3 regions of the Geobacillus sp. JS12 genome follow, and region 1 is predicted to be linked to each of the others. Evidence: riboswitches for the same ligand, from Rfam matches in the RefSeq annotation. Region 1 holds a riboswitch; each other region holds the start of a gene.

Region 1 (9,794 bases):
TTCGCGAACAAGACTACGAGGCGTTTTTCGCCAAGAAGGCATAAAATTTTTTGCAAAATCGCGTCAAGACAGTGAGTTTTATTGAAAAATCGGTTATGATGAAGAAGAACATATTTTGATTTTGCTGCGATGGAGGGATTCGATGAACACGCCGAAAGAACTTCGTTACACAAAGGAGCATGAATGGGTGCGCGTGGAAGGAGAGAACGTGCGCGTCGGCATTACGGATTACGCCCAATCAGAGCTTGGCGACATTGTCTTTGTCGAGCTGCCGGAAGTCGGCGCGGAGGTTGTGGCGAACGAGCCGTTCGGCAGCGTTGAATCGGTGAAAACGGTCTCGGAATTATATGCGCCGATCAGCGGCACGGTCGTGGAAGTGAATGAGGCGTTGAACGACCATCCAGAGTACGTAAACGAATCGCCATATGACAAAGCATGGATGATCGTCGTCAAACCGAACGATTTGAGCGAAATCGACAATTTGTTGACGGCGGAACAATACGAGGCCATGATCAACGAAGGATAAACGTTCCTGCAATCTTCGCTTCGATTCGGGCACTCTATACATACCGGAATTTGATTGAAAAAAGGGGTGCTCGCGATGCTGCAAACGAAGCACATGGATGTCACGGACCGGATCATCGGCAAACTGAACGGCCGCTCGCTGGAGTTGTACGAGGAAGGAGAGCTCATCGGGCGCCTTCCGCTTCCGGCGGCCGTCCCGTTGAAAAATGGGTATACCGAACAAAACGGGCGAATTTTCAAGCAGGTGACCGCTACCGTTGAACCGAACCAAAAATATGTCGACTGCGACGGGGAAGCGGGCTGGTGTTGACAGGCAACGGTGCGATGCCGTTGCTTTTCTTTTTCCACCTTTCGCCGGCGCAAGGCATACAATATCGTATCACCTTTCGAAGTAAGGTGGGTCGGACATGCAACGCGTGGAAAAAGTCATCATTGTGGAAGGGCGATCGGACAAGCAAAAGGTGGCGGCCGTCCTGAAAGAGCCTGTCATCATCCTTTGCACAAACGGCACGATCAGCGACGCGCGCCTGGAAGAATGGGCTGATGAGCTGGAAGGATATGATGTGTACTTGTTGGCGGATGCCGATGAGGCGGGAGAAAAATTGCGCCGGCAGTTTCGCCGCATGCTTCCAGAATCGGAGCATCTTTACATTGACCGGGCGTACCGTGAAGTGGCGGCTGCTCCGATTTGGCACTTGGCGCAAGTGTTGCTGCGCGCCGATTTCGACGTCCGCATCGAATTGCTGATGAAAGGGAGAGGCGAGTGAACGCGATCGATCGAAACGATGTCAAGCGAGTGGTGGAAGGCGAGCCGCTTCTCGCCCTTTACTTGTACACCCCGCTGTGCGGCACGTGCCAGCTGGCGCGGCGGATGCTTGTGGTGGTGGAGAAGTTGTTTCCGGCGCTTCCGTTTTACGAAACGGACATCAACTATATTCCCGAACGAGCGGCTGAGTGGAAAATTGAAAGCGTTCCTTGCCTGCTTCTTTTTCAGGATGGAGCGATCGCAGGCAAGTGGTATGCCTTTCATTCCGTTCCGTATTTGTACGAAGTGATTCAAGCACGCTTGCCGGTCAAGTGATTCGCCTTTTTTTGACGCTGTTTGACACATTTCTTGGGAAATGACAAAAACGGCGCTCGTTCGTCAACGGGTTGTCGAGATTTTTGTAAAGGATTTCTCCTCTTCAGGTGGAAGTGAAAAAATAAAAATGGGGGAGGGGATATCCATGGAAATGCGTGAATTAGTCGGGCAGTTCGTGGAACGGATGCAAGCGTTGCGTCATTTGATGCCGATTTTGCCGGATGAGCAGCTGTGTGTTCGGTTTGAAAGTGGGGATGAAACCGCCTTGCTGTTGATCGGCAAGGAACCAGCCGCTTTAGGGATGGAACACGATGAACGGAAAACATTGACCGTGCGCGGCTCCAAAGAAGCGCTCGCGTCCTTGCTGAACGGCGAACTGAAGCTGCAGCAGCTCGTCCGCCTGCAAGAAGTGCACGTGTCAGGAAGCTTCCGTCAGCTGTTGCTTCTTGAATCGCTCCTCCATTTGGCTAAACCGTATCGGCATGTTGGGTGAAAAAATTGTTGACAGCGTTCGACAAGCGGTGATACAATCACATTCGTAAATCAATTGCATAGGCGATTGTTGCGCTCTTATCAAGAGAGGTGGAGGGATGTGCCCAATGAAGCCCGGCAACCGTCAGCGCGTGCGCTGAAATGGTGCCAATTCACACAAAGCGGCCTGCTTTGAGAGATAAGAGACGGAATGGTGCACAATACCTTTCTGTTCTCTGCGGGCAGAAAGGTTTTCTTTTTGCGCTCTGCCGCTTGGGAAGGAAGGTGAAACGATGATTACACTCGAACAAGTGACAAAAATCTATCAAGCGGCCAACGGCTCAGTCACGGCCGTCGACAATGTGTCGCTTGAGATTCGCGAAGGAGAAATTTTCGGCATTATCGGCTACAGCGGCGCGGGGAAAAGCACGCTCATCCGCTTGCTCAATGGGCTCGAGAAGCCGACGAAGGGCCGGGTGGTCGTCGCCGGGCGCGATATGACGCGCGTGAAAGGGCGGGAGCTGCGCAAGGCGCGCCAAGAAATCGGGATGATTTTTCAGCACTTCAACTTGCTTTGGTCTCGCACAGTCAGGGAAAACATTGCCTTTCCGCTTGAAATTGCCGGCGTTCCGAAAGAGGAGCGGAACAAGCGGGTGGATGAATTGATCGAGCTTGTCGGCCTTTCCGGGCGCGAGGATGCCTACCCGTCGCAGCTGAGCGGGGGACAAAAGCAGCGCGTCGGCATCGCCCGGGCGCTCGCCAACAACCCGAAAGTGCTGCTTTGCGACGAGGCGACATCGGCGCTCGACCCGCAGACGACCGATGCGATTTTGGACTTGCTCGTTGACATTAACAAGCGCCTCGGGCTGACGATTGTGCTCATCACCCATGAGATGCACGTCATCCGCAAAATTTGCGACCGCGTCGCCGTGATGGAAAACGGTCGAATCGTTGAGCAGGGCGAAGTGCTGCACGTGTTCCGCAACCCGCAGCAGCCGATCACGAAGCGGTTCGTCAAGCAGCTCGTCGAGCCGGAAGAGACGGAAGAAGCGGTTTCGCATCTGTTTGGCCAATACCCGAACGGGATAATCGCGCAGTTGACGTTCGTCGGCGCGGCGGCCGGCCAGCCGCTCATCAGCCAGGTCGTGCGGCAATTTGCCGTCGATATGAATATTTTGCAAGGGAAAATTTCGCAAACCCATCAAGGCGCTTATGGGGTGCTGTTTGTGCACATCGACGGGGCGAGGGATGAAATCGACCGGGCGCTTGACTATATTCAACGCCAGCAAGTGGCGGTGGAGGTGATTCACGATGCTCGCTAACCTCCTGCCGAACGTGCAATGGGAGACGATGTGGGCGGCGACGGTCGAGACGCTGTACATGACCGGGGTGGCGGTGGCGGCCACTTTCGTCCTCGGAATCGTTCTTGGCTTGCTTCTATTTTTGACAGCGAAGGGCAACCTATGGGAAAACCGGTTTGTCAATACCGTGATTGCGGCGTTTGTGAACATTTTCCGCTCCATTCCGTTTATTATTTTGATCATTTTGCTCATTCCGTTTACCACCTGGCTTGTTGGGACGATGCTTGGCGCCAATGCGGCGCTGCCGGCTTTGGTCATTGGGGCCGCGCCGTTTTACGCCCGCATGGTGGAGATTGCCCTTCGCGAAATCGACAAAGGCGTCATCGAAGCAGCCCAAGCGATGGGCGCCTCAACGTGGACGATCATTTGGAAAGTGCTGCTGCCGGAATCGTTGCCGGCGCTCGTCTCCGGCATTACGGTGACGGCCGTGTCGCTCGTCAGCTATACGGCGATGGCTGGAGCCATCGGCGCCGGCGGGCTTGGGAACTTGGCGTATTTGGAAGGATTCCAGCGCAGCCATAACGATGTGACGTTTGTCGCGACCGTGTTGGTGCTCGTCATTGTCTTTGTCATTCAGTTGATCGGTGACGTTGTCACTTCCAAAATTGATAAACGATAAGGAGGAAGAAAACGATGAAAAAATGGCTTGGCGCCCTGTTCGCTGCTGTTCTTGTCTTCGCTTTGGCGGCGTGCGGTGGCAACGACAACAACAACGCGGCCGAGGGGGCAAAGACGGCGAATTGGTGAAACTGAAAGTCGGCGCGTCGAACGTGCCGCACGCGGAAATTTTGGAAAAAGCGAAACCGATTTTGAAAGAAAAAGGCATCGACTTGGAGATCATTACGTTCCAAGATTACATCTTGCCGAACAAAGCGTTGGCTGATAAAGAAATTGACGCCAACTACTTCCAACACATTCCGTACTTGGAATCGCAAATGAAAGAACACGGCTATAATTTCGTCAACGCCGGCGGCATTCACATTGAGCCGATCGGCCTGTATTCCAAAAAATACAAAAGCATTGAAGAGCTGCCGGATGGCGCAACGATCATCATGAGCAACTCAGTCGCCGACCATGGCCGCATTTTGTCGATGCTGCAAGAAAAAGGGCTCATTAAATTGAAACCGGGCATCGATAAAACGAAAGCGACGGTCAACGACATCGTCGAAAACCCGAAACATTTGAAATTTAAAGCGGACGTCGATGCTGGACTTCTGCCGCAAATTTACAAAAACGGCGAAGGCGATGCGGTGCTGATCAACGCCAACTATGCGCTTGACGCCGGTTTGGATCCGGCGAAAGACCCGATCGCCGTGGAGTCGCCGAAAAACAATCCGTATGTGAACATTATTGCGGTGCGCAAAGGCGATGAAAACCGGAAAGAAATCAAAACGCTTGTCGAAGTGCTGCAATCGAAAGAAATTCAAGATTTCATCAAAGAAAAATACCACGGCGCCGTCATTCCAGCGGCGACAAACAATCAATAACGGAAGCGAATCGCTTCCGTTATTTTTTGCACAAAAAAGAGCCGCCCGAAAGTTCAAAACCGTTTTGGATGGAGAGACGCCGCGGCCGGTCTGTTTTCCCGCGCTTCATCGGTTGTTCAAACGCGCCAGTACGGCGGCGAGCATGACGATGATGACGCAGTTTTGCAGGGCGACCACTGTCGTTAAACTGAAGATGACGTCCCCGTGTTCATCGAGAATGCTGCCGATGATGATCCATGCCAAAAACGAAGCGAAAGCGGCGGTTAAGGCAAAGACAACCCAACGAATCAATGGCATTGCCCCCTTTCCTATGATGATGGAAGTGGAACAGAACCATTCGTTTTCATCATGACATTCCGTCGATGTTGGCGAAACGGTGCTGTTTCCACACGCTTTCAATACCATTCGTTGTTTAATTTCGTTTTCCTTCATGCATACTAACAGCGGATAAACAAAAAAAGGAGCATTCCCGTTAGGAGCTTTTCCGGGGACTTGATCAAAAAAAGCCCTCTTGGTATGATGCAGGGGTGTCAAACACATCACTCACCATACCAAGGAGGACTTCAGATGAATTGTACACAAAACTATAAAATTGATCAAGTCACCGAACAAACGCTTGTGGTGGGCATCGATATCGCGAAACGAACCCACTACGCCTGCTTCGTGGATGACCGGGGGCGTGTGCTTCGCAAATCGTTCCCGATCTTCCAGTCGAAAGAGGGCTTTCGCCAGCTGTATGAAGCGATTCAGGAGGCGATGCAAGCGTTCGGGAAGTCAGAGGTGATCGTCGCGGTGGAGCCGACCGGGCACTACTGGTTGAACCTCGCCTACTTCCTTGAGGAGCACGAGATCCCGTTGGTCATGGTCAATCCGGCGCATGTGTGCCGGTCGAAAGAACTCGATGACAACCTGCCGACGAAACATGACGCCAAAGACGCCCTAGTCATCGCCAGACTGGCGAAAGACGGACGATTCCTCGTCCCCCGGCTGCTGCACGAGATCGAAGCCGATTTGCGCGTCGGGAGCACGCTCAAAGAGAAGCTCCGCAAGGAACAGACGGCGGTGAAAAACGCGATCGTCCGCTGGACCGACCGATATTTTCCAGAGTTTTGGACGGTGTTTCGCGACCTGGGGAAAACGGCGCTTTCGGTGCTGGAGTGGACGCCGCTTCCAGCCGATATGGCCGGCCGGACGGTGGAGGAGCTTCTTGAGGTGTACCGGCAAAGCGAAGGGCTGAAATGCCCGCAGAAGGCCAAAATTCAGGCGTTGATCAACGCCGCGAAGGACTCGATTGGGGTGACGGAAGGGACGACGATGGCCCGGTTTGAGATCGCCGCGCTCGTCCGCCGATACCGCCAATTGGAGGCTGAGATCGCCGCGTTGGACGCCGAGTTGAAGGCGTTGGTTCAAACGACGATGGAGTATCAATGGCTGAAAACGGTCGACGGGTTGGGAGACGCCACGATCATCGATCTGCTGGCGGAGATCGGCAGCTTCGCCCACTATCGGGACCCGCGTCAATTGGTGAAGTTGGCGGGCCTGACGCTCAAGGAGAACTCCTCCGGCCAGCGCAAAGGGCAAAAGCACATCTCCAAACGGGGACGGAAACGGCTGCGATCGGTGCTGTTTCGGGCGATGATTCCGCTGATTCGGCACAACGAGGCGTTTCGCGAGCTGCATGAGTATTATACGACCCGCCCCGTCAATCCGCTGACCGGAAAGCAGTCCATCGTCGCCTTGTGCCGGAAGCTGTTGAATGTGCTGTTTGCGATTTGTACGAAGAAACAAGCCTTTGACGCGGAGCGAATGAAACAGGACGTCTTGTCCCAGGTGCAACGGGCGGCCTAAGGCCTCCCCCTGCGAACGGAAGAATCGTTGGACAACAGGATGACACCGGAGAAGCTGGCGTGATTGTATCCATTCGACCTTGAGTCCCCAAAGGAGCTTGGCCGGCCTCCGCCTGATGACGAGACCGAACGAGGGAATGTTGGCGCAAAGACGCCCGGAGACATGGGAGGGTTCGTCCTCATCAGCGACGCGGAGATCCAAAGGGTGCATCGAATACGCTTCCTCCCACGGCAGGAAAATATGTCCAGCCGTGGCCGCGAAGCGCACCCTAGGTCTGTAAGATATCCACAAAACTGAAAAAGAATGTAAGGGATTTTGTCGAAAAATATTTTTTGGACACCCCTGAGGGGCCGAAAAGCCTTGATAAATCAACATTTCTAGAGGGAGGAAAACGATCATGAACAGCGAAGCACATGCATCGGTCGAATCCGCCCTTCACCGCTACAAAGAAGGGATAGGGGCGTTCACCCAAAAACTTCCGAACGTAGCCGAGCGGTTTAACGCGTTTACGGAAGCGTGCTTTGCCGAGGGGGCGCTGTCGAAAAAAGAAAAACAATTAATCGCCCTCGGCATCAGCCTGGCGGCGCAAGACGAGTATTGCACGATTTACCATACGAAAGGATGCCTTGACGAAGGAGCGTCGGAACAGGAAATTTTGGAAGCATGCGCGGTCGCAGCCGCGTTTGGCGGCGGGGCGGCGATGAGCCAGGCGGTGACGCTCGTGCAGGAATGCCTCCGCGAGCTGCGGACCGCTCACTAGACTCCGGAAAAAAACGGGGTCTTTTTTTGCAAAAACTCGTACAAGCTTGCGGTTTTCGTGTAAAATAAATAAAAGATGCGGTTTTTCACACGGCCATCGTGAAAAACAGAGCAGGGAAGTTGCAGGCAGTTTTCATTTGTTATAAAATTGTAATGAGAATAAAATGAGAATGAGCGATCGCTAGAAGACAAGCGAGCGAATTGACTCTCAATTGAGAATTGGAGGTATGCTGCATGGCGGTATTGACGATTCGCAATCTCCACGTCGCCGTGGAGGGAAAGGAAATTTTAAAAGGAGTGGACTTGGAAGTCAAAGGTGGGGAAATCCACGCCATCATGGGCCCGAACGGAACGGGGAAGTCGACGTTGGCATCGGCCATTATGGGCCATCCAAAATATGAAGTGACAGAAGGATCGGTGACGCTCGACGGCCAGGACGTCCTCGAGATGGAAGTCGACGAGCGGGCGCGCGCCGGCCTGTTTTTGGCGATGCAATATCCGAGTGAAATCAGCGGGGTGACGAACGCCGACTTTTTGCGCGCGGCGATCAACGCCCGCCTTGGCGAAGGCAACGAAATTTCGCTTATGAAATTCATCCGCAAGCTCGATGAAAAAATGGCGTTTTTGGAAATGAATCCGGATATGGCGCACCGCTATTTGAATGAAGGATTCTCGGGCGGGGAGAAAAAGCGGAACGAAATTTTGCAGCTGATGATGCTTGAGCCGAAAATCGCCATTTTGGACGAGATCGACTCCGGCCTCGATATCGACGCGCTCAAAATCGTCGCCAAAGGCGTCAACGAAATGCGCAGCAGCGAGTTCGGCTGTTTGATCATCACCCACTACCAGCGGCTGCTCAACTACATCACCCCGGATTATGTGCATGTCATGATGCAAGGGCGCATCGTCAAGTCCGGCGGTCCGGAGCTGGCGCAGCGGCTTGAGGCGGAAGGGTACGACTGGATCAAAAAAGAACTCGGCATCGAAGACGAAACGGTCGGACAAGAAGCGTAAGCGTTAGGAGGAGGACTATGGCGACAGAAACGAAAATCCCATTCGATGAAACCTACATCCGCACGTTCTCAAGCGGACGCGGCGAACCGGGCTGGCTGACCGAGCGGCGCCTTGAGGCGCTTCGGTTGGCGGAGCGGCTGCCGCTTCCGAAACCGGAGAAAACGAAAATCGACAATTGGAACTTCACTGGCTTCTCACGCCATGCCGTTGACAGTGCGCCATATGCCGGCCTCGATGACTTGCCTGAAGCGGTCAAGGCGCTCATGCAAGCCGGCGAAGGAACGAAAAATTTGTACGTGCAGCGCAACCATACGCCGGCGTATGTGTCGCTGTCCGATGAGTTGAAGGAGAAGGGCGTCATTTTCACCGACATCTTCACCGCAGCGCGCGAGCATGGCGACTTGCTGAAAAACTATTTGATGACGGCGGTCAAGCCGGATGAGCACCGCCTTGCCGCGCTCCATGCGGCGCTGCTCAACGGCGGTGTGTTTGTCTATGTCCCGAAAAATGTGGAGATTGAAACGCCGCTTCAGGCAGTCTATATTCAAGACGAAGACGACATCGCCTTGTTTAACCATGTCATCGTCGTGGCGGAAGACAACAGCCGCGTCGTGTTTGTCGAAAACTATATATCGGCGAGCCGCGAAGGAAACGCGGTCGTTAATGTGGTCGCCGAGGTGTTTGCTCAAGCGAACGCAAGCGTCTTTTTCGCCGCTGTCGACCATTTGGCCAAAGGCACCACGACGTATGTCAATCGGCGCGGCATCGCCGGGCGCGATGGACGGATCGAATGGGCGCTCGGGCTGATGAATGACGGCAATACGGTCTCCGAGAACATCACCCGCCTTGTCGGCGACGGCTCGTTCGGCGATACGAAAACGGTCGCGGTCAGCCGCGGCGAGCAAGTGCAAAACTTTACGACGAGCGTCATCCATTACGGCAAGCATACAGAAGGGACAATTTTGAAGCACGGTGTTGTCCGCGACAGCGCGACCTCGATTTTCAACGGCATCGGCAAAATTGAGCACGGCGCGTCAAAATCGAACGCCGAGCAGGAGTCGCGCGTCTTGATGTTGAGCGAAAAAGCGCGCGGCGATGCGAACCCGATTTTGTTGATTGACGAAGACGACGTCATGGCCGGCCACGCCGCTTCTGTCGGGCGCGTTGACCCGATCCAATTGTATTACTTAATGAGCCGCGGCATTCCGAGACGCGACGCGGAACGGCTCATCATCCACGGCTTTTTGG
Region 2 (9,794 bases), 1.5 Mb from region 1:
AGCGATCGACGGGTACCACTTGACGATTTTCCGCAATGTGAGCGAGCGGCGGAAAATCGAGCGCGAGCTGCGCGAAAGCGAGCAAAAGTTCCGGAGCATTTTCGATCATGCGATGGATGGTATTTTGCTTTGGGATGCCAAGCATCGGATCATCGACGCCAATCCGGTTGTCTGCGGCATTTTTTCCGTCGAAAAGGAGGCGCTGCTTGGCCGAATGGTGGTCGAGCTCGTTCCGGAGCGGGCGCGCCGCCAGCTCAATAAGCTGCTTCAACAATGCCAACGCACCGGCGAAGCGAGCGGCGAGGTCGAATTTTTCGACGAGGGAAAAGGGAGAATTATTGAGTTTTCACTGAAAAAGGAAGTGATTCCCGGCGTCGGGATGATGATGCTGCGCGATGTGACCGAGCGCAAGGAGATGGAGCTGCAGCTGCGCAAGTCGGATACGCTCAACGTCGTCGGGGAATTGGCCGCCGGCATCGCCCATGAAATCCGCAATCCGATGACGGCGCTAAAGGGTTTCATTCAGCTGTTGCAAGGAAGCATTGACGGCGACTATTCGATGTATTTTAATGTCATTATGTCGGAATTGAAACGGATTGAGTCGATCATCACCGAGTTTCTTGTCCTGGCGAAGCCCCAGGCGGTGCAGTACAAACAAAATGATATCTGCAAAATTATGCAAGACACGATCGATTTGATCAGCGCCCAAGCGATGATGCACAACGTGCAAATCATCGCCGACTTCGAGCGCGGGCTGCCGCCGGTGTATTGCGAGCCGAATCAGTTGAAGCAAGTGTTCATCAATATTTTGAAAAACGCCATCGAAGTGATGCCAAAAGGCGGGGACATTACGGTGCGCATCACTCGCGCCGGGTGCTATGTGCGCATCTCCATCACCGACCAAGGATGCGGCATTCCAAAAGATAAAATCAAAAAGCTTGGCGAGCCGTTTTATACGACGAAAGAACGCGGCACCGGCCTCGGCTTGATGGTCAGCTATAAAATCATAGAAGAGCACCAAGGGAAAATTGAAGTGGAAAGCGAAGTCGGCGTCGGCACGACGTTCCATATCACCTTGCCGATCGAACGAATGGAAAGAGAGGACGACGATGACGATTGAATATGCAGTATACCGCTCAGAGCTGCTCGGCGACATTTACGTCGCCTCCGACGGCGACGCGATTGTCAAAGTCGAGCTGTTTCCAGAAGAATGGCGCGCGTTCGCCGGCGAACATTCGGTTGTCAAAAGCTGGTCGCCGCTTCTTGAACGCGCGCTTAGGCAGCTGGATGAGTATTTCCACGGTCGACGCCAAGTATTTGACTTGCCGCTGAAGTGGAAGGGAACAGCCTTCCAAGAAGAGGTGTGGGCGGCGCTTTGCCGCATCCCATACGGCGAGACGGCGACATACGCTGACATCGCCGCGCAAATCGGCCGCCCGAAAGCGGTGCGCGCCGTCGGCCAGGCAAACCGGGCGAATGAACTGTCGATTCTCGTTCCGTGCCACCGTGTTGTCGGCAAAAACGGCGCTCTCATTGGCTATGCCGGAAGCCGCACCGATGTGAAGGCGAAGCTGTTGGAGCTTGAGCGCCGCTTACGTAGATGACGCTCTTGCGTTCGTGGAACAGGCAAAGAGTTTGGAAGGCGTTGTATGCGGATGCTGCAATGGAGCAGGCGGAAAAAGAAGCTGATGGCTTGTCTATATAAGTTGAAACTTTGTTTTACATCCAGTAGAGCGCTCGCTGCATTCTATCAAAATGACTTGTTATGAAGGAAAACAGAATCGAACAATCGGAAAATCTTTATTGCAACTTATATATAGATGCAATTTGAAGCTTTACCATTTATAGCTTTTATCAAGTATTTGATCGACTGTCGGGCGACCGAACAACGCCGCTTAAAGACCCATATATGGGTCTGTGAAGCAGGTGGTTGTTTGGTCTTCCGTCACGCCAAGGCGTGACGGGGCAAGCCTGTTGCTTGCCTTCGACAGTCGAAAATGGACAAACCGCTTTTCCGTCAAGGATATGGTAAACTTCTTCGTTGCATCTATATGAAAAACGCGTCTGCCCCGAGGATTGCCATCCACGGGGGCAGAGATCGGGCGTTATGTTTTTTGCCAATGCGACAAGGCGAGGGCGCCGACTAAAATGGCGCCTTTTATAATGTCTTGGGCGTAATACGGGACGTTTGCCATCGTCAAGCCGTTCAGCAACACGCCCATTAAAATCGAGCCGAACAATGTGCCGATGACGTTCGGCTTGCCGGCGCCAAAGACGGAAAAGCCGATGTAGGCGGCGGCGACGCTGTCCATTAAAAGAGAGGCGCCGGCCGACACTTGCCCGGTGCCGATGCGCGAGGCAAGGACGATGCCGCCTAAGGCCGCAAAAAACCCGCTGATGACGTATGCATATGTCCGATAGCGGTTGACTGGGATGCCTGAGAGCCTTGCCGCCTCGCGGTTTTCCCCGGTCAAATAAAAGAGGCGGCCGGGTTTCGTGTACGTTAAAAACAGATGAGCGGCCATGACGACAAACAGCATAAGCAAGACAGAAAACGGTACGCCGAACAGCTCTCCCTGGCCGATAAACAAAAAGGAAGGAATGAATTTGCCCGGCGCCGTGCCGCCATCGGGCAGCGGCATGTCGTTGTAGATCGAAAACCCTTTCGTATAGGTGAGCTGCACGCCGTTAATGGCGTACATCGTCGCCAATGTTGCAAGCAAATCGGGCAATTTGAATTTGACGATCAACAACGAGTTCAAGAGCCCGACAGCAATGCCAAGCAACAGCGGCACGAGCAGGGTGATGAAAATTTCTTGGCGGTACAGGACGAGCGCCGCGGCGCTCGCGATCGTCGCGAGGCTCACCGTCGAACCGACGGACAAATCGAAGCCATCGACGATGAGCGAAAACGTAATGCCGATGGCCACGAGCGTCACGATCGAAATGGACCGCAAAATGTCACTGAAGTTTTCATACGTAAAAAATCGGTCTTGCGTGATGCCGAAGTAGGCGATCACGGCAAGAATGGCCAGCAAGGTGCCGTGTTTATACAACCATTCAAGAATGGACGGCGCCGTTTTTTTCGACGGCGTTGTGGAAACGGCTGGCTGGCTCATGGATCTCACCTCCGCTGCAATAGTAAACAAGCTGTTCATACGTCAGTTCAGCGGCCGGCAGGCGGGCGAGCAGCCGGCCGTCGACCATCACGTAGATGGTGTCGCAAATGTCAAGCAGCTCTTGAAATTCGCTGGAAAAGTACAGCACCGTTTTTCCTTCATCGGCAAGGGAGCGAATGATGGAAAACACCTCTTGCTTCGCATGGACGTCGATCCCTTTGGTCGGTTCGTCAAACAAAAAGACGCGTGCGTTTGTGTTGAGCCATTTGCCGATGACGACTTTTTGTTGATTGCCGCCGCTCAAGTGGCGAACGACGGTGGTGCTTGACGGCGGATGAACACCTAGCGAGCGGACGAGCCCGTCGGCTTCAGCCGCTTCTTTCGCCCGGCTGATCCATTGCCAGCGCGACAGGCGGGAAAGAAGGCGGACGGTCAAGTTCGTTTTCACTGACTCGGGCAAAAACAACCCTTGTTTGCGCCGTTCTTCCGGGATGAGGCAAAGGCCGGCGTCGATGGCTTCATAAGGCGATGAGAACACATAGCGTCTGCCATCGATTTCCCACTCGCCGGATGTGTTCCGGTGGGCGATGAGGCTTTCGGCAAGCTCCGTCTTGCCGGCGCCAACCAAGCCAGCGATGCCGACGATTTCGCCGCGGTGGGCGTATAGGTCGACTGTTGTCCCGGTTTTGTCGATCAACATTCCGCGGGCGGCAAACGCGATGTCGCTTCTGTATGTGCGTGCTTGTTTCGCGGCGGCGGTCCGCTTCGTTCCAGTCATATGAAGGATGATGTCCTCAAGCGGCAGGCTGCGGGCGCCTCCGTGATAGACGACGCGGCCGTCGCGCAAAATCGTCAGCCGGTCGGCGATCTCCTGAACTTCTTTCAGCTTATGAGAGATGTAAATAAAGCCGACGCCTTGCTGCTTCAGTTCATCGATGATGGCAAACAGACGCCTTGTTTCCGCCTCGCTTAAGGCGGCCGTCGGTTCGTCTAGGATGATATAGCGCGCGTTGGATGACAGCACTTTGGCGAGCACAATCAGCTGCTTTTCATGGAGCGAGCAGTCGCGAGCCAATTTCGTCGGCGGCAACGACAGGCCGACGCGGCGAAGGAGGGCGGCGGCCCGCTCTTTTTCTTGACGCAGCGAGCGAATCGGCCGTTGCTTCACATGGACGAACTCGTCCGCCGCTACATTTTCGTAAATCGGCAAGCCGGGAAAGAGCGCTGTGTCAACTTCTTGAACGACGAGGCCGATGCCGGCTTGTTTTGCTTCGCGCGGCGATGAAAACGTGTATATCGTACCGTCGATCGTGATCGTACCAGCGTCAGGCGGAATGGCGCCGGCCAAAATGTTCATGAGCGTGCTTTTGCCGGCGCCGTTCATGCCTAAAAGGGCGTGGACTTCGCCAGGACGAACGTCGAAGTCCACGCCGTCAAGCACGCGCACGGCGCCAAACGATTTTTCAATGCCCCGCATTGACAACCCGTTCATTTTTTGTTCACCTGGGCTTCCAACGTTTTCATCCACGGCGAGATGGCGACATTGGATTGCCCCAGCCCGGAATGTATTGCGAAAGCTCATTCATCGACACTTGTTTGTCCGGAAGATCGGACCGTTTCACTAAATGCGGCTCAAGCGAGTAAATGTTCGGCGTTTTCTCGCCGGCGATTTTTTGATAGGCGAACCGCACTTGGACGCGGCCGACTTCGGCTGGGTCCGTCGCCGTTGTCGCCACCCATGGGCTGTTTGGTTTTTGGATCATTTGCAAGTCTTCATCGCTCAAATCGATGCCATACACTTTAATTTCCGTGCGCCCGGCTTGCTCGATGGCGCGCGTCGCCCCTTTGGCGAACTCGTCCCAAGTTGCGAAGACAGCGTCAATGTCGCCTTTGTTCGGGTATTTTTTCAAAATCGCTTCCATTTGCGTTTGTGTGTCCAAAGCTGTGTTGGCGCTCGCCGTGCCGAACTTGGCGATTTCTTTAATGTTCGGATAGCGTTTTTTGAACGCGTCATAAATGACATGGCGGCGTTCCATCGGGGTAAAGCCGCCGACCCAAATCGTGACGATGTTGCCTTCCCCGTTTAAGTCTTCTGCGAGCGTTTTTAATGTTTTCCAGGCGAGGCTGTAGTCGTCTTGGTCGATGACGGTGACGCCGGGAATGTTCAAATCGTTGTCAAACGCCACAACGGGAATGCCTTTGGCGACGGCTTTTTTCACCGGGCCTTCGAGCGCATCGGCGCGGCCGTGATCAAGCAAAATGGCGTCCACATTTTGTGTAATGGCCGTCTCAACGTACGATGCCATTTTGGTTAAATCGTTGTCGGCGTTGTAAATTTGCACCTCGCCGCCGAATTTTTGCACTTGTTCTTTGACGCCGGCGATGTATTGCGATGAGAACGTGCCGATGGACAGTTGCATAATGGCGGCGATTTTCACCGGCTTTTTCAACTTTTCGGGAATGGCCGCTTGCTCGTCGCTTGTTGCCGTCGAGTGGCTGGATGTCGTTTCCGTTTTGTTGTTCGTGGTCTTGGCTCCGTTGGCTGGCTTGGAGCTCACGGCATCTTGCTCGTGTGTGCAGCCAGCCAAGATGGAGAACACGGCAAAGAAAAGAAGAAAAAGGGAAGATAAGGCCTTAAATCGTTTCATGTTGCTCCTCCTTTGTGAATAATGATGGCAGCGTTGCGTTGTAATTGCCGCGAATGATGCCTTTTTCGGTAATGATGGCGGTAATGAGTTCGTTTGGCGTTACGTCAAACGCCGGATTGTATACGTTGACGCCTTCCGGGGCGATGCGCACGCCGGCAATGTGGGTCACTTCATCCGGATGGCGCTCTTCGATCGGGATGTCCGCACCTGTTTTCGTCGTCAAATCGATCGTGGACAGCGGCGCGGCGACGTAAAACGGAATGTCAAACGACTTCGCGAGCAAGGCCAGGCCGAACGTGCCGATTTTGTTCGCTGTATCGCCGTTTTGTGCGATCCGGTCGGCTCCGACGATAATGGCGCGAATCCCTTTCGCTTTGATCGTTTGCGCTGCCATGTTGTCCGTAATAAGCGTGACGTCGACGCCTGCTTGCATCAGCTCCCAGGCGGTCAGGCGCGCCCCTTGCAAAACGGGACGTGTCTCAAGGGCGTAAACGGATAGCTCGATTCCTTTTTCTTTCGCCAAATAAAACGGGGCGAGCGCCGTTCCGTAGCGGGCGGTGGCGATCGAGCCGGCGTTGCAGATCGTCATCACCCGATCGCCCGGACGAAAGAGCGACAACGCGTATTCGCCGATGCGGCGGCACACATCCTCATCTTCCACTTGAATGCGGATCGCCTCATGGATGAGCGCCGTTTTTGCCTCGTTGACGGAAAGGGCGTCGGCCGCAGCGGTGACAAGCCGATCGAGCGCCCAAAACAAGTTGACGGCGGTCGGCCGGGCACTGGCTAGGTAGTCACGATCTCGTTTCAAGCAGCGGCGGAATTCATCGAGCGATTCGGTGTCATAGCCGAGCGCGGCAAGCGCCAGGCCATAGGCGGCGGTGATGCCGATCGCCGGCGCTCCGCGCACTTTCAGCGTGGCAATGGCCTCATAGACGTCTTCCAAAGTGTGCAAGTCGATATATTCGATGATGGATGGCAGCTTTTGCTGGTTTAAAATCGTCACATGCGTCTCGCGCCATTCGACTGAGCGCGGGATGGCAAATGTGCTCATTGCTGTCTTCCTTTCTTTTGGCGTTGTTCGTTTGTCCGGCCCGTTGCCGGCGGGCCGGATCGAATGGCATTATTGCTTGGTTTCGGCGAGCAGCCGGCGGAAGCCGTCTGTTCCCGTCAATTCAGCCCGCTCTACGATCAAGCGGCGGCCGAGGCGGAGCGCATGCCGTTTGGCAACAAGCCGTTCATCTTTGTGCTCGATGCCGTCAAGGTCCGCCACATGGGCGAGGCCGATCGTCCGGCGGATGACTTCGCAGCCGGCAAAGCCGACAGCATCGATGAACGCGTGCCGGAGCACGTCCTCGAGCAAGCCCGGCGTCGCGGCGTACGTTTCCACGCTCTCGGTGCGCCAAAGGGTTGAGAACACGGACGCAAAGACGTCCCATGTCCGGTCGATGTGGTCAAAGAGCGGTTGGCGCTCTAATTCAGGGCGGGACAACGCATTTAACAGCAAATTGGCGAAAAATTGGCCAAGGTCAAACCCGATCGGACCGTAAAAGGCGAATTCCGGGTCGATCACTTTCGTTTCGTCGGCGCTTACGAAAATGCTGCCGGTATGCAAATCGCCATGCAAGAGCACATCGGCTTCGGTTAAAAACTTGCGCTTCAGCTTTGCTGCTTCTAGGTGCAAGCGGTCATCGCGCCAAAGCGCTTCAACGTCTGGGCGCAATTCGTCTTCAAAGTTGTTCGTTTCGTGGTCAAAAAACGGGTCGGTGAAGACGAGGTCTTCCGTGATTTTGCACAGTTCCGGATTGACGAAGCTTTGCGCCAATTTCTTTTTCTCTTGCTGGTTCATGCCGAAATCAGACGTATAAAACGCCGTCTTGGCGACAAACTCGCCGATATGCTGGGACAAAAGCGGATACGTTTTTCCTTCGATCAACCCTTTGCGGGCGATTTGCAAACGGGATAAGTCTTCCATCACCGTAATGGCGAGCGATTCGTCAGAATAGTAGACTTTCGGCACGTATTGCGGCACATAGCTCGCAAACGTGCGCAGCGCGTTGCTTTCGATGATGGCGCGCTTTAACGTAAGCGGCCAGCTTTCGCCGACCACTTTGGCGTACGGCAACGCTTGTTTGATGATTACGCCTTGCTTTGTTTCTTGGTCGACGATATGAAACACTAAGTTCAAGTTGCCGTCGCCGATCTCGCGGCACAAAAGCGGCGCCCCGTCGCGGAATAAGCCGAGGCGGACAGCGAGAGATACCGCCTTCGGTTCGGTCAGCGGTTCGTAAACCGATGTTTGAACAGTGGTCATTGCCTTGTTCCCCCTTTTTTCATTTCGCTCGTTTTCAAATGCCGGTTCTGACGCGCGCTAAAACTCGGCGTTTCCGGCAAATGAAAAAGCCTCTTTCGCATACGGAAAGAGGCTTGAAGATTCATTCGTTCTTCGCGCCTCTTATCTTTCAGAAAGACATCGGTCTTTCTGTTGGACTTAGCACCGTGCCCTGCGGAAGCATGACGCTTCCGGCGCCGCCCTTGGCGTGCGCCCTATCTCACGATAGCATTACGGTCGGTTGCTGGGCTTCATTGGGCCAATTCCCTCAGCCAACTCTTGATAAGAGTACCGATCAAACGTATTTCGTTTTTGCAATTTTCGCGATGTTAATAATCGTTTGGCTGCTTGATTCGAATGATACAGGTTGGGCTGGCGGATTGTCAATACGTTTTGAAAAATTTTTTTGCCGCCTCTTCATAATCGTGCGGCCGGCGGTCGGCAAACACCGGGATGCGCGCGCGGACGTCCGCAACGAGTGAGGGATCGATGTCGGCCGAGAGAATGCCCGGCTTCTCGTCCGCCTCGGCGATCACTTCGCCCCATGGGTCGATGACGAGCGAATGGCCGGCAAAGACGTTGTTCGGGTCGCGGCCAGCCCGGTTGCAGGCGACGACGTAGCATTGGTTTTCAATCGCCCGCGCCATCAAGAGCGTCCGCCAATGGTGCAGGCGGGGAAGCGGCCATTCGGCGACGACAAACAGCACTTCCGCCCCAGCCAAAGCATGGGCGCGAATCCACTCCGGAAAGCGGATGTCATAGCAAATGACCCCGGCGCATGAAAGCCCGTCGAGCGAAAACAAGCCTAAGCTGCTTCCCGGCTGCAAATACAAATGTTCATCCATCAATTGGAACAGATGGAGTTTGCTATATTCGCCGACGACTTGACCGTTCCGGTCGGCCACGATCATCGTGTTCGTCACGCCGGTTGTTGTTTTTTTAGCGACCGAGCCGGCGACGAGATGGATGCTGTGTGCTTGCGCTAGGCGGGAGGCGAACGCTTTGGCCCGTTCGGCGCCTTCGTCGGCAATCTCATCTAGGCGCGTCAAATCGTAGCCGGTCGTCCATAATTCCGGCAGCACGATGATATTCGCGCCGTCCTTGACGGCCGATTCAATGGCGCTTTCCGCGCGCCGTTCGTTTTCGTTCGGGTCGCCAAACGCAATATCAAGCTGGAGGCAGGCGATGCGGATCGTCATGAGTTTTCACCTCGAAAAAATTTTGCTTTACATTTTGCTTTTTACGATATATGATGTTGCACTAGAATTTCAAGAATTTTTTAAGAAGGTGTGGGCGATGACGATGGAAATTCCTTTTTCCGAGTTGCTTGAGCAGCTGCCAAAGCAATTTTTCGCCTCGCTTGTCGCAAAAGTCGGGGAGAAAATCAAGGCCGGATGCGACGTGATCAATTTAGGGCAAGGCAACCCGGATCAGCCGACGCCAAAGCATATCGTTGAGGCGATGCAACGGGCGGCGGCCAATCCGAAATACCATAAATATTCGCCGTTTCAAGGCTACTTCTTTTTGAAAGAAGCCATCGCCGCGTTTTACGCGCGCGAGTACGGGGTGACGATCGACCCGGCCCGCGAGGTCGCCATTTTGTTCGGCGGCAAAGCCGGGCTTGTCGAGTTGCCGCTTTGCCTCGTCAACCCGGGCGATGTAGTGCTTGTCCCGGACCCGGGCTACCCGGACTAT
Region 3 (9,794 bases), 1.3 Mb from region 1:
GATGGCGTAATCGGACGGAACGGCGACATCAAACGTCGCCCCGCCTTGGGCGATTTTCGCCATCATCGCCTCGTTGGAATCGAACGTTTGGTAAATCACTTTCCACCCTGTCTCTTTTTCAAATTCACGAATGAGCGCCGGGTCAATGTAATCACCCCAGTTGTAGACCGTCACCGTTTTGCCTCCGCCGTACCCTTCCGCTTCGTTCAGCCGGTGGGTGATGAACATGAGGACGAACGCCGCGATGAACACGGCCGCAAATCCTTGGACAAGCCGTCTCACCTACTTTCGCCCCCCTATCCCGTACATTCGGCCGCCTTTTTGGCTGAGCACATAATAACCGATGACAAGCAGCATCGTAAATAAAAACAGCAGCGTCGACAGCGCATTGATCGATAAGGAAATGCCTTGGCGCGCCCGCGAATAAATTTCCACCGACAGCGTCGAGAATCCATTTCCCGTGACAAAAAACGTCACGGCAAAGTCATCAAGCGAATACGTGAGCGCCATGAAAAAGCCCGCCCATATGCTCGGGGCCAAAAACGGCAGCACCACACCGGACAGCACTTGCCAATGACTGGCTCCTAAATCTCTAGCCGCATCAATCAGCGTCGGGCTCATTTCTTCCAGCTTCGGCAGCACCATCAACACGACAATCGGCACACTGAATGCGATATGGGACAACAGCACGGATGTAAACCCTAGTTGAATGCCAGCGATCGTAAACAGCAGCAAAAACGAAGCGCCGATGATGACGTCTGGGCTGACGATCAACACGTTATTGAGAGCGAGAAGAGCGTTTTTCGTCCGCTGCCGCTTGACATAGTAAATGGCGAGCGCCCCGATGACCCCGAGTATGGTCGCGACCGCCGCCGACAGCAGCGCGATGACGATTGTATTCAAAACGATGATGAGCAAGCGGTCGTCGGACAGCACGTCGCGGTACCACTTCAACGTGAACGATTGAAAATCGTGCATCGCCCCGCCACTGTTGAACGAATAATACATCAAATACACAATCGGCGTATACATCACGGCAAACACGGCTAACAGGTACACACGTCCCCATGCCTGCATCCGTTTCATCGGCTTCCCTCTTTTCTTCCGCTTCCTGTCAGGCCGACGATGACCGCCATCGCGATCATTAACACAACAGCGATCGTCGCCCCCATTCCCCAGTTTTGGGTGACAAGAAAATGCTGTTCAATGGCGGTGCCGAGCGTAATGACGCGGTTGCCAGCGACAAGGCGTGTAATCATAAACAGCGACAGCGCCGGGATGAACACCGCTTGGCAGCCGGCCTTCACTCCGCCAAGCGTGAGCGGAAAGACGACGCGGCGGAACGTCGTCCAAGCCGAAGCGCCCAAATCGCGGGCGGCATCGACAAGCGATGGCGGCAGCTCCTCCAGCGCGTTGAAAATCGGCAGCACCATAAACGGAATAAAAATGTACACCGACACAAACACAAAACTGAAATCGGTGAACAACAGCTGCCGCGCTCCAATGCCAAGCGTCTGCAACAGGGCGTTGGCCAGCCCGTACGTGCCGAGCAGCCCTAAAAACGCATACACCTTCAGCAGCAAATTCACCCACATCGGCAAGATGAGCAACAACAGCCATAACTGCTTGTGCCTCGTCTTTGTCAGCCAATAGGCGGTTGGATAGCCGATGAGCAGCGACACAAGCGTGATTAAAAACGCGTACCAAAACGAATACGCCATCATTTTTAAATAAATGGGCGTCAACACGTTTTCATAATTCGCCACCGTCCAATGTCCGTCTATATCCAAAAACGATTCATATAATAAAAAGACGATCGGAGCGATGACAAACAACACCAACCAAATGCCATAAGGGATTAAATACCAGTTCCGCCACGCCCGTTCCGTCATGCGCCCTCATCCTCCCTTTCGACTCGCATGACGTGAATCGCTTCCGGTTCAAAACGAAGGCCGACCGTTTCCCCGACTTCGGCCTTTTTCGTCGAATGGACAAGCCATTCGTTGCCGTTTTCATCATAGCCGCAAATTTCATAATGGACACCGCGGAATAAGAGCGAATCGACGCGGATGACGATCTGCCCGTCTTCCGGCGCTGCGAGTTCCAAATCTTCCGGGCGGATGACGACATCAACCGGTTCGTTCGGGGCAAAGCCGCGGTCAACACAAACAAACCGCTTGCCCGCGAATTCGACGAGGAAATCGTCGATCATGCGCCCCGACAAAATGTTCGATTCGCCAATGAAATCGGCGACGAATCGGTTGATGGGCTCGTCGTAAATGTCTTTCGGCGTCCCAAACTGCTGAATTTTTCCTTTATTCAGAACAAAAATGTAATCGGACATCGCCAGCGCTTCTTCTTGGTCATGCGTGACAAAAATAAACGTAATGCCCAATCGACGTTGGAGCTCACGCAATTCATACTGCATTTCCGTGCGCAATTTCAAATCCAAGGCTGACAGCGGTTCATCCAAGAGCAACACCTCAGGTTCATTGACAATCGCCCGGGCAATGGCGACGCGCTGGCGTTGGCCGCCGGACATCTCTTGAATGCGGCGGCGCTCATAGCCTTCCAAGTTGACAAACCGGAGCGCTTCGCTCACTTTTTGGCGGATGTCCACTTCTTTCATCTTTTTCACGCGCAAGCCAAATGCCACGTTTTCAAACACATCGAGGTGAGGAAACAACGCATAGTCTTGAAAGACAGTGTTGACTTGCCGTTTGTTCGGCGGGACGTTTTGAATCGGCTTCCCGTGGAAATAAATCGTTCCTTCCGTCGGTTCGATAAACCCGGCAATCAGCCGCAAAATCGTCGTCTTCCCGCACCCTGACGGGCCAAGCAGCGTATAAAACTTCCCGCGCTCCATCGCAAAACTGACGTCATCCAATACGACCGTTCCGTCGTATTCCTTCGTCACTCGCTCGAAGCGGATGATCTCTTCCCCGTTCACTTCCAGCCCCCCGTCTTCTTGATGTTCACTATTCCTAATTAGAACATAGGAGAGTGGAAAGTGCAACGGAAAAATCCTTGATCACACGTATGAAAACTGAATTTTTCCTGAAGATCCCGCCGTCATTTTTCCATTTTATCTTCATTGTTTGGACGTGTAAGCGAGATTATGCGGGAGCCAGGGAAGCGCTCTTGATGAACGTGAGAAGCAATGAGATAAGCATGTTGACGGTCGCCTTGAATCCACTCCGCCAACCGATCGCGACTTAGCCTATCAAGGGAATTGAACGGTTCATCCATCAAATACAATTCGACCGGGCGGGCTAAAGCAATCGCAATATGCAGTTTTTGTTTTGTTCCTAATGAATACTGATCCACCGGGAGCGGGAGCATCTCCTCCATTCCAAGCAGACTGCATAATTCGTTCGCTTTGCGGACGTACTGTTGATCCAGCTTCCATAAAAGCCGGAAACATTCGATATTTTCATAACCCGTCAATTTTGAAAACATGACAGTCTCGGATGTCACATAAGACAAATGAGCGCGCATGTCGGGAAGCTGAATCGGATTGCCTTTATAAAAGGCTTGATAATGCAGCTCTCCTTTATCGAGCAATCCCGAAATAATATGCAAAAGAGTCGTTTTCCCCACTCCATTGGGGCCGGTGAGAAGCACGGTCTCCCCTGAAAAAATGGAAAATGAGAATTGCTGAAAAATCGTGGCTCCCCCATCATAGCGATACGTCAAGTTTTGCAATGAAAATAACGGTTCCATCTATTTCTTCCCCTTTTCCTGCTTGGCTCTTCACCAAAAGTTGTACTTGATTTTTTCTGAACTCTATTTACGCTTGTAAGGGAAAATCAACAAATCAGTGATTTTTTCAAATCTTTGTGCAGGAAGCTGTATTGCTTGTCAAGTACATGTTGTGGTGAAGAGCCTCCTGCTTTTTAGACCGTCTATTTTTATACATGAGACACCGTTGATTCCAACCATGCTGAGATGATGAGCAGCGCGACCGCCAGCACTAGTAAAAAGAGGATATCCCGTATATAGAGCGTTTCTTCTTCTCCTCTTGCTCTTTTTTTGACGATTTGAAGAAACCGCCATGTCTCGTACCCTAATGTACAAAACAAGATATGGCCGATGATTTCAGGAATCGCGTGAGGAAAGACACCGGTCATCAACGGCTGCATGCCATATCCTGTGGCGACTCCTCTCACGATCACGCCTAGCATTGCTGCGTTGTAACCGAGATAAAGGGTATTGGCCATTCCTAGCGTCAGCCATCCGCCAACCATCAAAATGGCTCCAACCATCAAGTTGTGGCCTAAAGTGGTCCAAAACGCCATGGAAGTCGGATGAATCGTAAGCTTTTGTGAAAAAATCACTGCTCCAAAAGCAAAACATACAATGTACACACCTAACGACAATAACATATACGGCAAATGAGTGTGAATCGCTCGTCTGATCACCGCAAATGCCTCCTCACGTGCGCCGAGCATATTGAGAACTATTCCATAATACAAGGTACAGCATCAAGACAAACAAAACGCTGTAACATGCCCAACTCCAACCTTTCAAGAGCATAAAAAAGGCAGAAAGAAGCGATGAAAAAACGGTTATGTAAATCAATAAGCGATGAAACGAATGATTTCCAGCCGCAATCACCATATACCCCGCATAATCACGTGGAGATGTCAATGCCGCCTGCTCGCCGCTAGCTAAAACGAGACAGAACACTTCATAATCGGTGCGCAAAATCCGTTTGACAACAAGCGAATAGGCGGGCATCATCACCACAGCTCCCATTGCTGCCCAAAGCCCTCCACTCATCCCCAATAATCCTATGTATTCGAGAAGCAGCAATCCTACTGCCGTCATGCATGGGTAGACGCCTAATCGCTCAAGCAGCGTCCATTTCGCTTCGATTAACGGTACAAGAGGAGGTGGAGAAAGAAGACGAAACACAGTGAGACGCTCCATCTCGCTTTCAAACTGAAAAATGTCGCGAAAGACGTCGGTAATGGCTCGCAACGTGCCTGTCATGACCATATACATTTCAAACATAAACAAAAACAAAATGATCAACCCATTATGAACGATCGGCAACAGCGCCAAATTCGCTCCCGCAACCAGAAACCATTCCCCCGGCAAAAATAGCGACCAAGGCGGTTTCGTCAACTCACGGGCTTGGCGTGTTAACAGACAAAGATCTTTATATAAAATTGCATTATTCGTGCTGCGAATTTTTAACGACTCTATGACACGCTGATGCCATGAATATAGCATGTACGCTGCCTTGTCAGAATGAGACGCACGAGTGAAAGAAAAACAAATCAAAGCCAACAGAGCGAATCCAGCACCGATGAATGATAAAGCTGTACTTGAAAATGACCACCCTTCCCCCCAACTTGTCATGCGTTCATAAAACAGCTGTTGCCAATGAGCAACATAACCATCCATATACACAAGATAAGAGAGCGACAACCCATACATTCGAACCGCTTGGCGGGACAATTGCAGCAACGGCATAATCGCCGCAAGCACGACATAACCAATCGCGAATGATGCCATTCGAAAGAAAAAGGCAGAAAATGCGCCCATCGCTCTAAAAGTTGAGCCACGCACTATATGCGATGTCACATAAAGAAGCAACAACATCGTATGTCCAAACCATACTAATGATGCGCCTGTGATCCCGAACATCACCATCAACCCAATTGAAGGAGGCAACCAAATCGGCAATAGCCGCAAAAGCGACACAGCATAGTGGATTTTGAGCAATCGCCGCCATACCTCGTCATCCCGCACCCCAGACAGACGCACATAATGATAATGGTATTGACGTTGCAATGCCTCTTTGGACTCAAGCAAAACTCCTATTAAAGGACTGACAGACATAAAAAAGAGAAACGCCATAATCGCAGAAGGACGAAACATGATAAATGATCGAGTGCAAATGATCACAACCAATATCCCCGAAACAAGCCATTTCGCCGCTTCCACCAAGAACATGGTCATCTTTGGAGAAAAAGGCGATTTTTTCTGCAATGGGGCCAAACTACTTCGTTGTCGTTGTTGATATAACAGCCATACGAGTTTCACTTCTCTTCCCCCACATTGATTTACTCATTAGGAACGGCAGGGAGTTTTTCCCCTGCCGTTTTGCCTTTTACCATGCAATCGCTGCCGCTTTTCCTCGTTCCGCCACTATTTTTTTCACCGTCGCGACAAAAGTTGACCACCCAATTTCCAAAATGGCGTCGACTCCACCTGATAAAATAGCGGTGATCCCAAGAATAATAGAAATAAGAGTGGAGCCGGTCAACACAATCGAAACAACCGTCGTCGCGATTGACTGCGACACGCCGAGCGTCCCGGCAACAAGCGCCAGCAAACTCATAACCTATCACTTTCTTCCAGTAAATGATAATCGATCAAAACTTTTTTCAAAAACATTCTGTGTCTATCTCATCCTTCGCACTAAACGAGAATAAACCCCGCCGTAAAGCAGCACCAATACAATAAATCCTATTTTGATGGGCATGCTGGCCGCTTTTAGGCGAAAAGCAACTCCAATCAACACAACAAGCGGCAGGCTAATCAGAATAAAATACGGCCACGACCATTGTTTCACCCACTTCACTCCTGTCTGCGATGCGGTTTCTAGTAAATTCCTTGTTAATATCATCCATTTTAATCATACACCTTGACTCTAAAAAAAAAAAGAGAAATCGTTCGACAATTTTACCTTTTTTTACACATTTCGACATATTTCGTGCTATTGAAATGAAACAGAGATGCTTTTAAGAGCTTGGTACAAGGTAAGCGTTGATCCAAGAAATTCTTTTTTGAAATTTCCTTGCTTCACCGTATTGAATAATTTCGAAAAATACATTAAATTATATAGTAATCATCAAAACGTCACCGCACAATTGCATACGGACATTCTTATCAAGAGAGGGGGAGGGACTGGCCCGGTGAACCCTCAGCAACCTGGCCCGCGGCCAAGGTGCTAAATCCAGACAGGCGGATGCCTGGAAGATAAGAAGAAGCGAACGAAAAGTCTTCTTCTTAGAAGACTTTTTTCTTTTACTTTAAGGAAACGGGGGAATCAAATGTGGGGCTGCTCGATGAGTTGAAACAACGCATTCTCATCGCTGACGGAGCGATGGGGACGCTTTTATATTCGCACGGCATTGACCGTTGTTTTGAAGAATTGAATCTATCGAATCCGGACGAAATCGTCCATATTCATGAAGCGTATATCGCCGCGGGCGCCGACGTCATTCAGACGAATACATACGGCGCCAACTATGTGAAACTCGCGCGCTACGGCCTTGAAGATGAGGTGCCGTCCATCAACCGCGCCGCTGTAAGGCTGGCGAAACAAGCGGCGAACGGGCGGGCGTACGTGCTCGGGACGATCGGGGGGCTGCGCACGTTAAACAAAAGCGTCGTCACGCTCGAAGAAGTGAAACGGACGTTTCGCGAGCAGCTGTTTGTCCTGCTGGCTGAAGGGGTTGATGGCGTGTTGCTCGAGACGTATTACGATTTGGAAGAGTTGGAGACGGTGCTTGCCATCGCCCGCAAAGAAACGGATTTGCCGATCATCGCCCATGTGTCGCTCCATGAAGTCGGCGTCTTGCAAGATGGCACGCCGCTCGCGGACGCCCTTATCCGCCTGGAGGCGCTCGGGGCCGATGTCGTCGGACTGAACTGTCGTCTCGGTCCATATCATATGCTTCGGTCGCTCGAGGAAGTGCCGCTGCCAAATCGAGCGTTTTTGTCGGCGTATCCGAACGCCAGCCTCCCGGATTACCGCGATGGCCGGCTTGTCTATGAGACGAACGCTGAATATTTCGAGGAAACAGCCAAAGCGTTCCGCGACCAAGGGGTGCGCTTGATCGGCGGGTGCTGCGGCACGACGCCGAAGCATATCGCAGCGATGGCAAAAGCGCTCTCCGACCGAACGCCGGTGACGGAAAAAACGGTGAAGAGGCGCACGGCATCTGTATCGGTGCAAGCCGAGCGGCCCGCGCCGACTCCGCTTCCCGAGCTTGCCCGCACGCGCCGCTCGGTCATTGTGGAGCTGGATCCGCCGAAAAAATTGGGGATTGACAAGTTTCTTGCTGGGGCGAAAGCGCTCCATGACGCCGGCATCGATGCGCTGACGTTGGCCGACAACTCGCTCGCCACGCCGCGCATCAGCAACGCCGCTGTCGCCACGATCATCAAGGAGCAGCTCGGCATCCGCCCGCTTGTGCATATTACATGCCGCGATCGCAATTTGATCGGCTTGCAGTCGCATTTGATGGGCTTGCATACGCTCGGCATCACCGATGTGCTCGCCATTACCGGCGACCCGTCGAAAATCGGCGACTTCCCAGGAGCAACGTCGGTGTATGATTTATCATCGTTCGATTTGATCCGCTTGATCCGCCAGTTTAACGAAGGGCTGTCGTACTCGGGCAAACCGCTTGGGCAAAAAACGAACTTCTCGATCGGCGCTGCGTTCAACCCGAACGTCCGCCATTTGGATAAAGCAGTTGAGCGAATGGAGAAAAAAATTCAATGCGGCGCCCACTATTTCTTGACCCAGCCGATTTACTCGGAAGAGAAAATCGTTGAAGTGCACGAAGCGACCAAGCATCTTGACACACCGATTTACATCGGCATTATGCCGCTTGTGAGCGCGCGCAACGCCGACTTTTTGCATCATGAAGTGCCGGGCATTACGCTCTCTGACGAGATTCGCGCCCGCATGGCCGCCTGCAGCGGTGACCCGGTGCAAGCAGCCAAGGAAGGCATCGCTATCGCCAAATCGCTCATTGACGCGGCATTCGATTTGTTTAACGGCATTTATTTGATCACGCCGTTCTTGCGCTATGACATGACGGTCGAGCTCGTCCGCTACATTCACGAAAAAGAAGCGGCCGCCAAAGAAAGGAAGGTTGTTCATGGCTAACATCACCTTAGAACAGCAGCTGCAGCGAAAAATTCTCGTCATTGACGGCGCGATGGGGACGATGATCCAAAGCGCCAACCTATCAGCCGCCGATTTTGGCGGCGAGGCGTATGAAGGGTGCAACGAATATTTGACCCTCACCGCCCCGCCTGTCATCCGCCGCATTCACGAAGCGTATTTGGAAGCGGGCGCTGACATCATCGAAACGAACACGTTCGGGGCGACGCGCATTGTGCTCGATGAATACAACCTCGGGCATTTGGCGCTCGAGTTGAACATCGAAGCGGCCAAGCTCGCCAAACAAGCGGCGGAGGCGTTCTCAACTCCCGACTGGCCGCGCTTTGTCGCTGGTTCGATGGGGCCGACGACGAAGACGTTGTCGGTGACAGGCGGCGCGACCTTTGAGGAACTCGTCGCCGCCTATGAAGAACAAGCGCGCGGGCTGCTGTTGGGCGGTGTCGATCTTCTGTTGCTGGAGACGTGCCAAGATACGTTGAACGTAAAAGCCGGATTTCTCGGCATTTCCAAGGCGTTTGAGGCGGTCGGCCGCCGCGTGCCGCTCATGATTTCCGGCACGATCGAGCCGATGGGCACGACGCTCGCCGGCCAGGCGATCGATGCGTTTTTCATCTCGGTGCGCCATATGAAGCCGATCGCCGTCGGCTTAAACTGCGCGACCGGCCCGGAGTTTATGACCGACCATTTGCGGACGCTCGCCTCGCTCGCTGACACGGCGGTCAGCTGCTATCCGAACGCCGGGCTGCCGGATGAAGAAGGCCGCTACCATGAAACGCCGGAGATGTTGGCAGAGAAAATCCGCCGCTTTGCCGAAAAGGGATGGATCAACATCGTCGGCGGGTGTTGCGGCACGACGCCG

What was found. Region 1 has a riboswitch for S-adenosylmethionine ahead of A0V43_RS12885 (methionine ABC transporter ATP-binding protein). Riboswitches for the same ligand answer to the same signal wherever they lie in the genome.
Positions count from the first base shown of each region.
Region 2: it holds a riboswitch for S-adenosylmethionine, as region 1 does, so the genes downstream of both, mtnK (S-methyl-5-thioribose kinase) here and A0V43_RS12885 (methionine ABC transporter ATP-binding protein) in region 1, are expected to answer to the same signal.
Region 3: it holds a riboswitch for S-adenosylmethionine, as region 1 does, so the genes downstream of both, A0V43_RS00980 (bifunctional homocysteine S-methyltransferase/methylenetetrahydrofolate reductase) here and A0V43_RS12885 (methionine ABC transporter ATP-binding protein) in region 1, are expected to answer to the same signal.

Region 1 covers NZ_CP014749.1:2,609,029-2,618,822, reverse strand. The annotation lists gene A0V43_RS12915 (arsenate reductase family protein) at 1-44, shown strand, start outside; gene gcvH (glycine cleavage system protein GcvH) at 143-526, shown strand; gene A0V43_RS12905 (YusG family protein) at 602-835, shown strand; gene A0V43_RS12900 (toprim domain-containing protein) at 933-1,292, shown strand; gene A0V43_RS12895 (thioredoxin family protein) at 1,289-1,606, shown strand; gene A0V43_RS12890 (hypothetical protein) at 1,752-2,099, shown strand; SAM riboswitch class I at 2,174-2,283, shown strand; gene A0V43_RS12885 (methionine ABC transporter ATP-binding protein) at 2,371-3,399, shown strand; gene A0V43_RS12880 (methionine ABC transporter permease) at 3,389-4,057, shown strand; partial or broken gene A0V43_RS12875 (MetQ/NlpA family ABC transporter substrate-binding protein) at 4,072-4,925, shown strand; gene A0V43_RS12870 (hypothetical protein) at 5,031-5,222, opposite strand; gene A0V43_RS12865 (IS110 family RNA-guided transposase) at 5,493-6,773, shown strand; gene A0V43_RS12860 (carboxymuconolactone decarboxylase family protein) at 7,171-7,533, shown strand; gene sufC (Fe-S cluster assembly ATPase SufC) at 7,767-8,546, shown strand; gene sufD (Fe-S cluster assembly protein SufD) at 8,564-9,794, shown strand, end outside.
Region 2 covers NZ_CP014749.1:390,166-399,959, forward strand. The annotation lists gene A0V43_RS02020 (PAS domain-containing sensor histidine kinase) at 1-1,120, shown strand, start outside; gene A0V43_RS02025 (methylated-DNA--[protein]-cysteine S-methyltransferase) at 1,110-1,604, shown strand; gene A0V43_RS02030 (ABC transporter permease) at 2,106-3,119, opposite strand; gene A0V43_RS02035 (sugar ABC transporter ATP-binding protein) at 3,061-4,611, opposite strand; partial or broken gene A0V43_RS02040 (sugar ABC transporter substrate-binding protein) at 4,608-5,767, opposite strand; gene mtnA (S-methyl-5-thioribose-1-phosphate isomerase) at 5,754-6,821, opposite strand; gene mtnK (S-methyl-5-thioribose kinase) at 6,891-8,081, opposite strand; SAM riboswitch class I at 8,220-8,388, opposite strand; gene A0V43_RS02055 (carbon-nitrogen family hydrolase) at 8,483-9,298, opposite strand; gene A0V43_RS02060 (pyridoxal phosphate-dependent aminotransferase) at 9,396-9,794, shown strand, end outside.
Region 3 covers NZ_CP014749.1:179,954-189,747, reverse strand. The annotation lists gene A0V43_RS01020 (ABC transporter substrate-binding protein) at 1-228, opposite strand, end outside; gene A0V43_RS01015 (ABC transporter permease) at 283-1,086, opposite strand; gene A0V43_RS01010 (ABC transporter permease) at 1,083-1,892, opposite strand; gene A0V43_RS01005 (ABC transporter ATP-binding protein) at 1,889-2,950, opposite strand; gene A0V43_RS01000 (ABC transporter ATP-binding protein) at 3,073-3,723, opposite strand; gene A0V43_RS00995 (stage II sporulation protein M) at 3,912-4,421, opposite strand; gene A0V43_RS00990 (hypothetical protein) at 4,435-5,823, opposite strand; gene A0V43_RS00985 (uberolysin/carnocyclin family circular bacteriocin) at 6,122-6,352, opposite strand; gene A0V43_RS19625 (hypothetical protein) at 6,416-6,586, opposite strand; SAM riboswitch class I at 6,898-7,000, shown strand; gene A0V43_RS00980 (bifunctional homocysteine S-methyltransferase/methylenetetrahydrofolate reductase) at 7,070-8,917, shown strand; gene metH (methionine synthase) at 8,910-9,794, shown strand, end outside.